Immundisolibacter sp.: one gene and its partner. The protein of the gene in region 2 interacts with the protein of the main gene of each other region in a pairwise test. Links are inferred from orthologs where the notes say so. Each region holds a gene or a part of one and is shown on either strand. Other genes may lie near its edges.

Region 1 (5,263 bases), 240 kb from region 2 along the record:
CACTCGCTCGCCGTATTTCTCGCCAAACAGCGCCATGGCGCCGGCCTGCTGGGCCTCGGCCAGTGCCATTTCCTGCACCTGCGCTTCATTGTTGGCGCGCACCTGGGCGTTGACCAGATCCTCGATGGCACGCAGCTCACCAGGGGTCAGCGGCTTGCCATGAGAGAAGTCAAAGCGCAGGCGCTCGGCATCGACCAGCGAGCCTTTCTGCGTCACGTGTGGCCCGAGCACCTGGCGCAGCGCGGCGTGCAGTAGGTGCGTGGCGGAATGGTTGGCGCGGATGCGCGTGCGCCGGGCGACGTCGACACGGGCTGTGACCTCATCACCGACGGCGAGTGCGCCTGACGCCAGTACCCCCACGTGCAGGTGCACGTTGCCTTCCTTGCGGGTGTCGGTGACGTCGAACCGGCCGGCGGGGCCTTCGAGCCGGCCCTGATCACCGACCTGGCCACCGGATTCCGCATAAAACGGCGTCTGATCGAGCACCACCGTGGCCTTCTCGCCGGCACCGATGCGCTGCACCGGCGCGCCATCCTTGAACAGCGCCTTCACGCTGGCTTGAACTTCGTCGTGCTCGTAGCCTCTGAAATGTTCGGCCCTTATAACTTCAGCGTCGATAAAATCGCCGATCCGCACACCTTCCTGGGCATGGAACTGGCTGGCCGCCCGGGCTCGCTCGCGCTGCTGCGCCATGGCCTGCTCGAAGCCGTCCAGATCGATCTCGAGGCCCCGCTCGCGGGCAATGTCCGCCGTCAGGTCGACCGGAAAACCATAGGTGTCGTACAGGCGAAACACGGTCTCGCCGGGGATGCACCGGCCCTCCAGGCCCTGCATGTCCCGCTCCAGGATGGCCAGGCCGTGCGACAGGGTCTGGGCGAAGCGCTCCTCCTCTTCCAGCAGGGCCGCTTCCACGGCCGACTGTGCCTGCGTCAGCTCCGGGTAGGCATCGCCCATCTCGCGCACCAGGGGCGCCACCAGGCGGTGGAAGAACGGCCCGCTGGCGCCCAGGCGCTCACCGTGGCGCACGGCGCGGCGGATGATGCGCCGCAGCACGTAGCCGCGGCCTTCGTTGCTGGGCAACACGCCGTCGGCGATCAGGAATGCGCACGAGCGGATGTGGTCGGCAATCACCCGCAGGGAGCGCGAGGCCAGGTCGTCGGTGCCGATCACCTGCGCCGCCGCGTCGATCAGGCCGCGAAAGATGTCCGTGTCGTAGTTGTCGTGCACCCCCTGCAACACCGCCGCCAGGCGCTCGAGGCCCATGCCGGTATCGACCGAGGGCTTGGGCAGGGGCTTCAGGCTGCCGTCGGCCAGGCGCTCGTACTGCATGAAGACCAGGTTCCAGATCTCGATGTAGCGGTCGCCGTCGGCGTCCGGCGAGCCAGGCGGGCCGCCGGCGATGCCTGGGCCGTGATCGTAGAAAATCTCGGTACACGGCCCGCACGGGCCGATGTCACCCATGGACCAGAAATTGTCGTCGCCGGGAATGCGCCGGAAGCGGCTTTCCGGAATACCGATCTCGCCCAGCCAGATGTCGGCGGCTTCGTCGTCCTCGGGGTGGATGGTGACCCACAGCCGCTCGGCCGGCAGGCGCAGCACCTCGGTCAGAAAGCTCCAGGCAAAGCGGATGGCGTCGCGCTTGAAGTAATCGCCGAAGCTGAAGTTGCCCAGCATCTCGAAGAAGGTGTGGTGGCGCGCCGTGTAGCCCACGTTGTCCAGATCGTTGTGCTTGCCGCCGGCGCGCACGCAGCGCTGCGCCGAAGCGGCGCGCCGGTACGGGCGCTGCTCCAACCCGAGGAACACGTCCTTGAACTGCACCATGCCGGCGTTGGTGAACAGCAGCGTGGCGTCCCCGTGCGGCACAAGCGAGCTGGAAGCCACCTCCTGGTGCCCGTGGCTGGCGAAGAAATCCAGAAAACTGCGGCGGATGTCGGTGCTTTTCATGCGTCGTCGTCGGTGACGTTTGTCAGGGCTGCGCGAATCTGCGAACTGGTGAAACCGCGGGCCTGCAGCTGGCGCTGCTGGCGGGCGCGTTCTGCCAGGCTTGCCGTCGTTTGGCGACCGGCTTTCTGCGCATGCGCCGCGCGGCAAGCCGCATACCAGTCAGGGTGTTCTGTGTCGACCACACGGTCGATCACTTCACTGTCCACGCCGTGACTGCGCAAGTCGGCCTGGGCGCGCAGCGGCCCGTAGCGGCGCCGCAGCAGTTCGGTTACCCGCGCTTGCGCATACCGTGTATCGGACAGGTAACCGGCATCCACGAGGCGTTGCAGGGCGGTGTCGGCATGCTGCCGGTCGATGCCCCGCTGGGCGAGCTTCAGAGCCAGTTCACTGCGGGTGTGCTCGCGCCGGGCGAGCAACTTCAGCGCCTGCGCGTGGGCCGCTTCAGCCGGATCGTCCACGCCCCGTCACGAAGGCTCAGGCCGGACTCGCCGCCTCGGCCGCCACCTTGCGGGCCGGCAGCATGCGGCTGCGAATCAGCGCCTCGATGGCCTCGGCCGTTTCGGGGTTGGCACGCAGGAAATCGCGCACGTTGTCCCGACCCTGTCCGATGCGCTCGCCATTGTAGGAATACCAGGCACCGGATTTCTCGATCAGGCCCAGGTTCACGCCCAGGTCCAGGATTTCGCCCTCGCGTGACACGCCGCTGCCGTACAGGATGTCGAACTCGGCGGTCTTGAACGGCGGCGAGACCTTGTTCTTGACCACCTTGACGCGGGTTTCGTTGCCGATCACCTCTTCGCCTTTCTTGATCGAGCCGATGCGGCGGATGTCTAGTCGCACCGAGGCATAGAACTTGAGCGCGTTACCGCCGGTGGTGGTCTCCGGGCTGCCGAACATGACGCCGATCTTCATGCGAATCTGGTTGATGAAGATGACCGTCGTGTTCGAGCGGCTGATGCTGGCGGTCAGCTTGCGCAGGGCCTGCGACATCAGGCGCGCCTGCAGGCCGACGTGCGAGTCGCCCATCTCGCCCTCGATTTCGGCCCGCGGCGTCAGCGCCGCCACCGAGTCGACCACCACGATGTCAACGGCGCCGGAGCGCACCAACATGTCGACGATTTCGAGCGCCTGCTCGCCGGTGTCCGGCTGGGATATCAGCAGCTCGGCGATGTTGATGCCCAGCTTCTCGGCGTAGGACGGATCGAGCGCGTGCTCGGCATCCACGAAGGCCGCCGTACCGCCGAGGCGCTGCATCTGCGCCACGGTCTGCAGGGCGATGGTGGTCTTGCCGGACGATTCCGGGCCGAAGATTTCGATCACGCGCCCGCGCGGCAAGCCGCCAACGCCCAGCGCGATATCCAGGTTCAGCGAGCCGGTCGAAACCGCCTCCACGTCACGGACTGACCCGGGATCGCCCAGACGCATGACGGCACCCTTGCCAAACTGCTTCTCGATCTGCCCCAGCGCAGCTGTCAGTGCCTTCTGCTTGTTGTCGTCCATGCCGTTCCCGTGCCCTGCAGGCGGATGCAATGAGTCGGCGGGCATTATTCCACAGGGCGCCGCGGCTGGCCTAACACAAGGCCCACGGCGCTTGCCCTGGATGGCGATAGCGCAAGAGGCCCCGCCGCGTCGCCGTCCATGGCGACTTTGCCCTCCGTAGCACGGGCAGGAACCGGGAAATCGACAGGCGGCGGTGGAAAAAAAACCGGGCCGGGGTGACCCCGCGGCCCGGTAACGCCGATGAGGCAAACCGATTGTCGGCCGACTCCCTGTGCAAGGGGGAAGCCAGGGTGGCCGGGCCGACCGTCGATTCGCCGATGAGCGGTGTCAGCAGCCATGCCATCCGTGGCTGACTGCGCAGACCCATCAGGACACGCCCGCCGAGGCGTGTCCTGACGATCGACGCGCTGCCGCCTTCGTGGCGACGGCCTGACGACCGCTCAGGCAGTGCGGTGTTAAGCAGCGAGCGTGCCGTATACCGCCAAAGTTAATGTTCAAGCCGTTTTGCTGATCTGCTGGCCTGGTCGGGGTACGCCCTTCCGCAAGGATCGGCCGCTTTCAATGGACGAAATTGTCACCCCGGCCTAGACTTCAAGCCATCTTGTAACAATTTTGTCGGAATTCATGAGCAAGCCCGCATCGGATCTTCCGCCCGGTTCCGCCAGCCTCGTCTACCAATGGCAGGGCGATACCAAACATTTCCCCGACATCGAGGATCTGGCCCGGCGCTTGCGCTTCGCGCCCGCGGAGGGCCGGATCTGGCTCGACGACCAGCGGTCGATCCTGATGCGCGACAGCGCCTTTGGCTCCCTGCGGCGGGAACTGATCGAGTCGATCGGCTTCACGCGCGCGCGGACCGTGCTCAAGCGCGTCGGCTATGCCGAGGGCACACGAGACGCCGCCCTGGCGCGCCGGGTGCGGCCCGAGGGCGACCTGTTCGACGCCTTCGCGGTTGGCCCGCAGGTACACGCGCTCAGCGGTTTCGGTTGGCTGGAGGTACAGGAACTGCGCGTCGATCCGGTCACCAATGCGTTCTATGGCGCGTTTCTGCTGCGCGATTCGATCGAGGCAGACACCCACGTGAACACGCTTGGCGTCAGCGCCGAGGCGGTGTGCTGGACTGCCGTCGGTTATGGTAGCGGTTACAGCAGCGCCTTCGCCGGCCGGCCGATCATCGTGGACGAAGTGGAATGCCGCGCCATGGGCCACGACCACTGCCGCCTGATCGGTCGCACGGTCGAGGAATGGGACCGCCGCCGCCGCAAGGCGCCGTACTTTCGGCCGCAGGAGTTCGTCAACCGCTTCGGCAAGCCGGATGAAGACAGTGGCCAGGCACCCGCCTCGACCGGACCGGCCGTGGACGTCGTGGGCATTTCAGCCGGCTTTGGTGCCGCCATACACCTTCTGGGCAAGGCGGCGCCGACCGACGTCACCGTCCTGTTCCTGGGCGAAACCGGCGTCGGCAAGGAAATCTTCGCGCGCATGTTGCACCGCATGGGCCGTCGCAGCGAGCAGCCTTTCGTGGCGGTCAACTGCGCGGCCCTGCCGGAGAACCTGATCGAGGCCGAGCTGTTCGGCGTGGTCAAGGGCGCGTACACCGGCGCGACGGATTCACGCCCCGGTCGCTTCGAGCGCGCCCACGGCGGCACGCTGTTTCTGGACGAGATCGGCACCCTGACCCTGAGCGCGCAGGCCAAACTGCTGCGCGCGCTACAGGAGGGTGAGATCGAGCGCGTCGGCGACAGCCAGACCCGCAAGGTCGACGTGCGCCTGCTGGCGGCCACCAATGTCGACCTCAAGGACGCGGTCGCGCGGGGCA
Region 2 (4,351 bases):
TTCACGCAGCCTATGAAGCGCCCGTAGCGACCGCGCTTGTAGGCCAGATCGCCGCCACACTCCGGACACTTGCGGTCCAGAAGCTCCAGTGGCGGCTCCGGCTCGCCGGTGGCCGGCTTGATGTCGCGCGTGTACTTGCACTCCGGATAGGCGGTGCAGCCGATGAAGTTGCCCCGCTTGCCAAGCCGTATCGCCAGCGGCTTGCCACATTCGGGGCAGGCCTCGTCCAGCTGCTGCTGCGTGACGTCCCGCCGCGCGACCGAGGTTTCGGTCTGCACCACTCGCTCGTGGAACGGCTGCCAGAAGCGCTCCAGCACCGGTACCCACTCCGCCTCGCCGCGCGACACAGCGTCCAGTTCGTCCTCCAGGCGGGCCGTGAAGTCGTAATCGACGTACTGGGTGAAGAACTCGGTCAGAAAGCGGCTGACCACGCGACCGACGTCGGTGGGCATGAAGCGCTTGCCGTCGAGCTGCACGTATTCGCGCTGCTGGAGCGTAGTGATGATACTGGCGTAGGTCGACGGCCGGCCGATGCCGAATTCTTCCAGCGCCTTGATCAGGCTGGCTTCGTTGAAGCGCGGCGGCGGCTCGGTGAAGTGCTGGTTCGCCTCGAGCGCGCGCAGTTCGACCAGCTCGTCCAACTCCAGCGCCGGCAGATTCGCATCGGCCTGCTCACCATCCTCGCGGTTGTCGTAAACGGCCAGGAAACCCGGCTCGCGCACCGTGGAGCCGGTCGCCCGCAGCAGCGTCGGCTTATGGCCGGGTGGGCACAGGTCGACCGCCACGGTGTCGATCACCGCCGGGTTCATCTGACAGGCAATGGTGCGGTTCCAGACCAGCGTGTAGAGCTTCAGCTGGTCCGCGCTCAGGTACGCGCGCACCGACTCGGGCGTGCGCGCCGCGGAGCTGGGCCGGATCGCCTCGTGGGCCTCCTGTGCGTTCTTGCTCTTGGTCTTGAACACATTGGGCGACTTGGGCAGCGTGTCGCTGCCAAATCGCTGGGCGATGAGCTCCCGGATCTCGGCTACCGCTTCCTGCGCCAGGCTGGTGGAGTCGGTACGCATGTAAGTGATCAGGCCGACCGGGCCGCTGCCGATGTCGATGCCCTCGTACAGCTGCTGCGCGATGCGCATCGTGCGCTGGGCGGTGAAGCCGAAGCGCTTGGAGGCTTCCTGCTGCAGGGTGGAGGTGATGAACGGCGGGCCGGGGTTGCGCTTGCGCGAGCGGCGGGTGATGGCGGCTACCTGCAGCCGGCCCTGGGCCTGCTGCTCGATGGTGCTGCGGATCAGCCCGGCGCGCTCGGCGTCGACCACGCTGAACTGTTCGATCTTCTCGCCTTCGAACTGCGCCAGTTTGGCGGCAAAGGCGGCCTTGCCCTTGGCGACGGTGGCATCCAGGGTCCAGTACTCGCGCGGCACGAAGGCCTCGATTTCCTCCTCGCGCTCGACGATCAGGCGCAGCGCCGGGCTTTGCACCCGCCCGGCGGACAGACCGCGGCGGATCTTCTTCCACAGCAGCGGTGAGATGTTGAAGCCCACCAGATAGTCGAGCGCCCGGCGAGCCTGCTGGGCGTTGACCAGGTCCATGGAAATTTCGCCCGGGTGCTCAACCGCATCCTGGATCGCCCGCTGCGTGATTTCGTGAAAAACCACCCGATGCACCGGCTTGTCGGCGAGCACCTTGCGCTCGCGCAGCAGTTCCGCCAGATGCCAGGCGATGGCTTCGCCTTCCCGGTCCGGGTCGGTGGCCAGCAGCAGCTGGTCGGCACTTCGCATCGCCTTGGCGATGGCATCGACGTGCCGGTTATTGCGCTCGATGCCCTCGTAGCGCATGGCGAAGTTGTGTTCGGTTTGCACCGCCCCTTCCTTGGCCACCAGGTCCCTGACATGGCCGTAGGAGGCAAACACCTCGTAGCCGGGGCCGAGGTACTTCTTGATGGTCTTGGCCTTGGCCGGGGATTCGACGACGACGACGGTTTTTGCTGGGTTCATGGTTCGCGCAGCGCCCGCCGTGGCGGTGCGGTTGTTGTCATTCGGACTGGGGCAGCCGCCAGGCGGGCGGCTGATGGGCTATTGCAGGCGCCGCAGCGCATCCGGTTGGGCCAGCTCTTCCATGTAGGCATACAGGTGAGCCGTGTCCGGCCGGTTGTAGATCACCATGAGCGTGATCCACTTGATGTCGTCGAGGTCGATTTCGTCCAGATCGAGCGCCATGGCGCGGTCGATGATGCGGTCCAGCGATGGCCTGTCGACCATCGGATTCTGCCCCAGCAGGATCAGAAAGCCGCGCGCTTCCAGCGTCAGGCGGTATTGCTCCTGGGCCGAGAACTGGCGCTGCGCATGGTCGCTCCAGGGTATGCAGTCGGTCTGGGTGGCCGTGTCATCATCCTGCGCCAGGCTTTCGAGCCAGTCGAAGGCATGGTCGATCTCCCCTTCACCAAAACCCATGCTGGCCAGCTGGCCGGCCAGTTCATCGCGGTCATCGTCGTCCATCGCGCCGTCCTCGCTGTAGTTGTCCAGCAGGAACATCAACACGTCGAGAACGGATTCCTTCATTGATACCCTCAGCGTGCCGGGTGCGGACCGCAGCGGCCAAACAGGCCACCGGGCAGGGCCGTCACCAGGCCATCCAGTTGCAGCGTCAAGAGCATGGTGGAAACTTCCGCCACCGTCAATCCGGTGCGAGCCACCAGCAGGTCCAGACTGACCGGGCTGTCGCCCATATTGGCCAGCACCGGATTGGTGGCCGCAGCCGGCCGGTCGGTGGCCGGCGGTGCTGCGGACAACGGACTCAGACCCCGCTCGAAGGGCGGCAGTTCCTCCAGAATGTCCGATACGTTCTCGACCAGCTTGGCGCCATCGCGAATCAGCGCGTGGCAACCGCGTGCCAGCGGGTTGTGGATGCCACCCGGGATGGCGAATACCTCGCGCCCTTGTTCGGCCGCCAGGCGGGCGGTGATCAGGGAGCCGCTTTGCGCGCCCGCCTCCACCACCAGCACACCCAGCGACAGGCCGCTGATGATCCGGTTGCGGCGCGGAAAGTTGAAGCTGCGCGGCGGCATGCCCACCGGCTGTTCGCTGACCAGGACGCCACGCTGGCGGATTTCCTGGGCGAGATTCAGGTGCTGGCGCGGATAGACGCGGTCCGGTCCGGTACCCAGTACGGCGATCGTCTGGCCGGGCCCGGACAGTGCGCCGCGATGGGCCGCGCCGTCCACGCCTTCGGCCAGGCCGCTCGTTACCAACAGACCGCATTGCGTAAGCGCCGAGGCCATGGCAAACGCGGTCTCCCGGCCGGCCGGCGAGGCATTGCGGCTGCCGACGATGGCGATCTGGGGCGCCAGCAGCAAGCGGGCATCGCCTTCCACCAGCAGCGCCAGCGGCGGGTCCGCGATATGCGCCAGTTGTGGGGGATAGCCGGGTTGGTCCAGAAACAGTGCCTGCCGGTCCTGGCCATTCTGCAGCCAGTCGAGGTCGGTGCGCGGTGGCATTTCGCCCGCGGCAAGGATCTTGTCCACCAGCGTCGTCCTGCCGCCCAGACAGTCCAGCAACGCCGCGCGATGCGCGCCCAGTGCCGACGACGGCGAACCGAACGCCGCCAGCAGGCGACGCCAGGCTGCAATCCCCAGCCCGGGTACGCGGGCCAGGGCAAGGCCGGCGGCGGTTGGTGTCAGGGGGGCGTGACCTCGTCCAGCACGTGCATGGGCCGGGTGGCTGTCATCACCAGGGCATAGCTGACCCGCTCGAAAAGCCGGAACACCATCACCGTGCCGGCCGGATCACCGGGCGGCTGCACGCGCTGGCGGGTCACCGGGTCGTCGATCGGCGGCGGTACCTGGCGCACCTGCAGCACGTGGCCCAGTTCCACCCCATCGCGCTGTCCGCGGCTCAGAACCACCACGCTGTACTGGCCGATCTGCGAAACACCATCCACGACGCTGATGATATGGCCGCGCAGGGGCGTGGTCGGCACATGCGGCATGTAGGACGCCTTCATCGGGCTGTCGTCGGTCGGTATCAGTACGTCGCCTGCGAGCACCTCGCGGCGCGCCTGTGCCACGGACAGGGTGGCCGGATCGCCGGCACGCTGTACGTTGCCGCGACCGATGAACAGCCCGTTGTAACCCAGTGCTTCGCCGCTTTCCGGATCGCGGTAGGCCTCGCCGATGCGAAAGATGTCCAGCGACTCGCCCGGCTGTGCGGCGGTACCGCGGCCGTAGACCCGATCGCCCGCGCCCACCGCGATGTGCTCGTCCGCGGCCGAGGCAACGTATGCAAAATCAGCCGCCCGGTTGCTGTGCAGCACCACGGCTTCTTCCAGGAAGGCCTGAATGTGCTCCAGCGGAATGGCC

The links. Proteins that work in one complex are often made in the same cells at the same time.
Region 1: the proteins of dprA (region 2) and recA interact in binary tests that used the Bacillus subtilis proteins (3 or more experiments, as listed by UniProt). The link is inferred for Immundisolibacter sp. from one-to-one orthologs.

The regions. Positions count from the first base shown.
Region 1 is NZ_JACIZD010000001.1:561,267-566,529, forward strand. What follows is about bases 1,432-4,365. They hold recA (recombinase RecA), read right to left. Parts: upstream 3,445-4,365; coding sequence 2,419-3,444; downstream 1,432-2,418. Other genes in these bases: alaS (alanine--tRNA ligase), read right to left, coding at 1,432-1,944; H5U26_RS02735 (regulatory protein RecX), read right to left, coding at 1,941-2,402; H5U26_RS02745 (sigma-54-dependent Fis family transcriptional regulator), read left to right, coding at 4,069-4,365. Also shown: more of alaS, read right to left, coding at 1-1,431; more of H5U26_RS02745, read left to right, coding at 4,366-5,263. UniProt on the Bacillus subtilis protein: Multifunctional protein involved in homologous recombination, DNA repair and competence.
Region 2 is NZ_JACIZD010000001.1:322,675-327,025, reverse strand. Bases 1,541-4,351 are described here. They hold dprA (DNA-processing protein DprA), read right to left. Parts: upstream 3,518-4,351; coding sequence 2,564-3,517; downstream 1,541-2,563. Other genes in these bases: H5U26_RS01560 (LysM peptidoglycan-binding domain-containing protein), read right to left, coding at 3,670-4,351; H5U26_RS01570 (DUF494 family protein), read right to left, coding at 2,070-2,555; topA (type I DNA topoisomerase), read right to left, coding at 1,541-1,991. Also shown: more of topA, read right to left, coding at 1-1,540. UniProt on the Bacillus subtilis protein: Protein that helps load RecA onto ssDNA during transformation. Binds cooperatively to circular ssDNA, is able to bridge different segments of DNA. Favors the loading of RecA onto SsbA- or SsbB-coated ssDNA and formation of RecA-DNA filaments.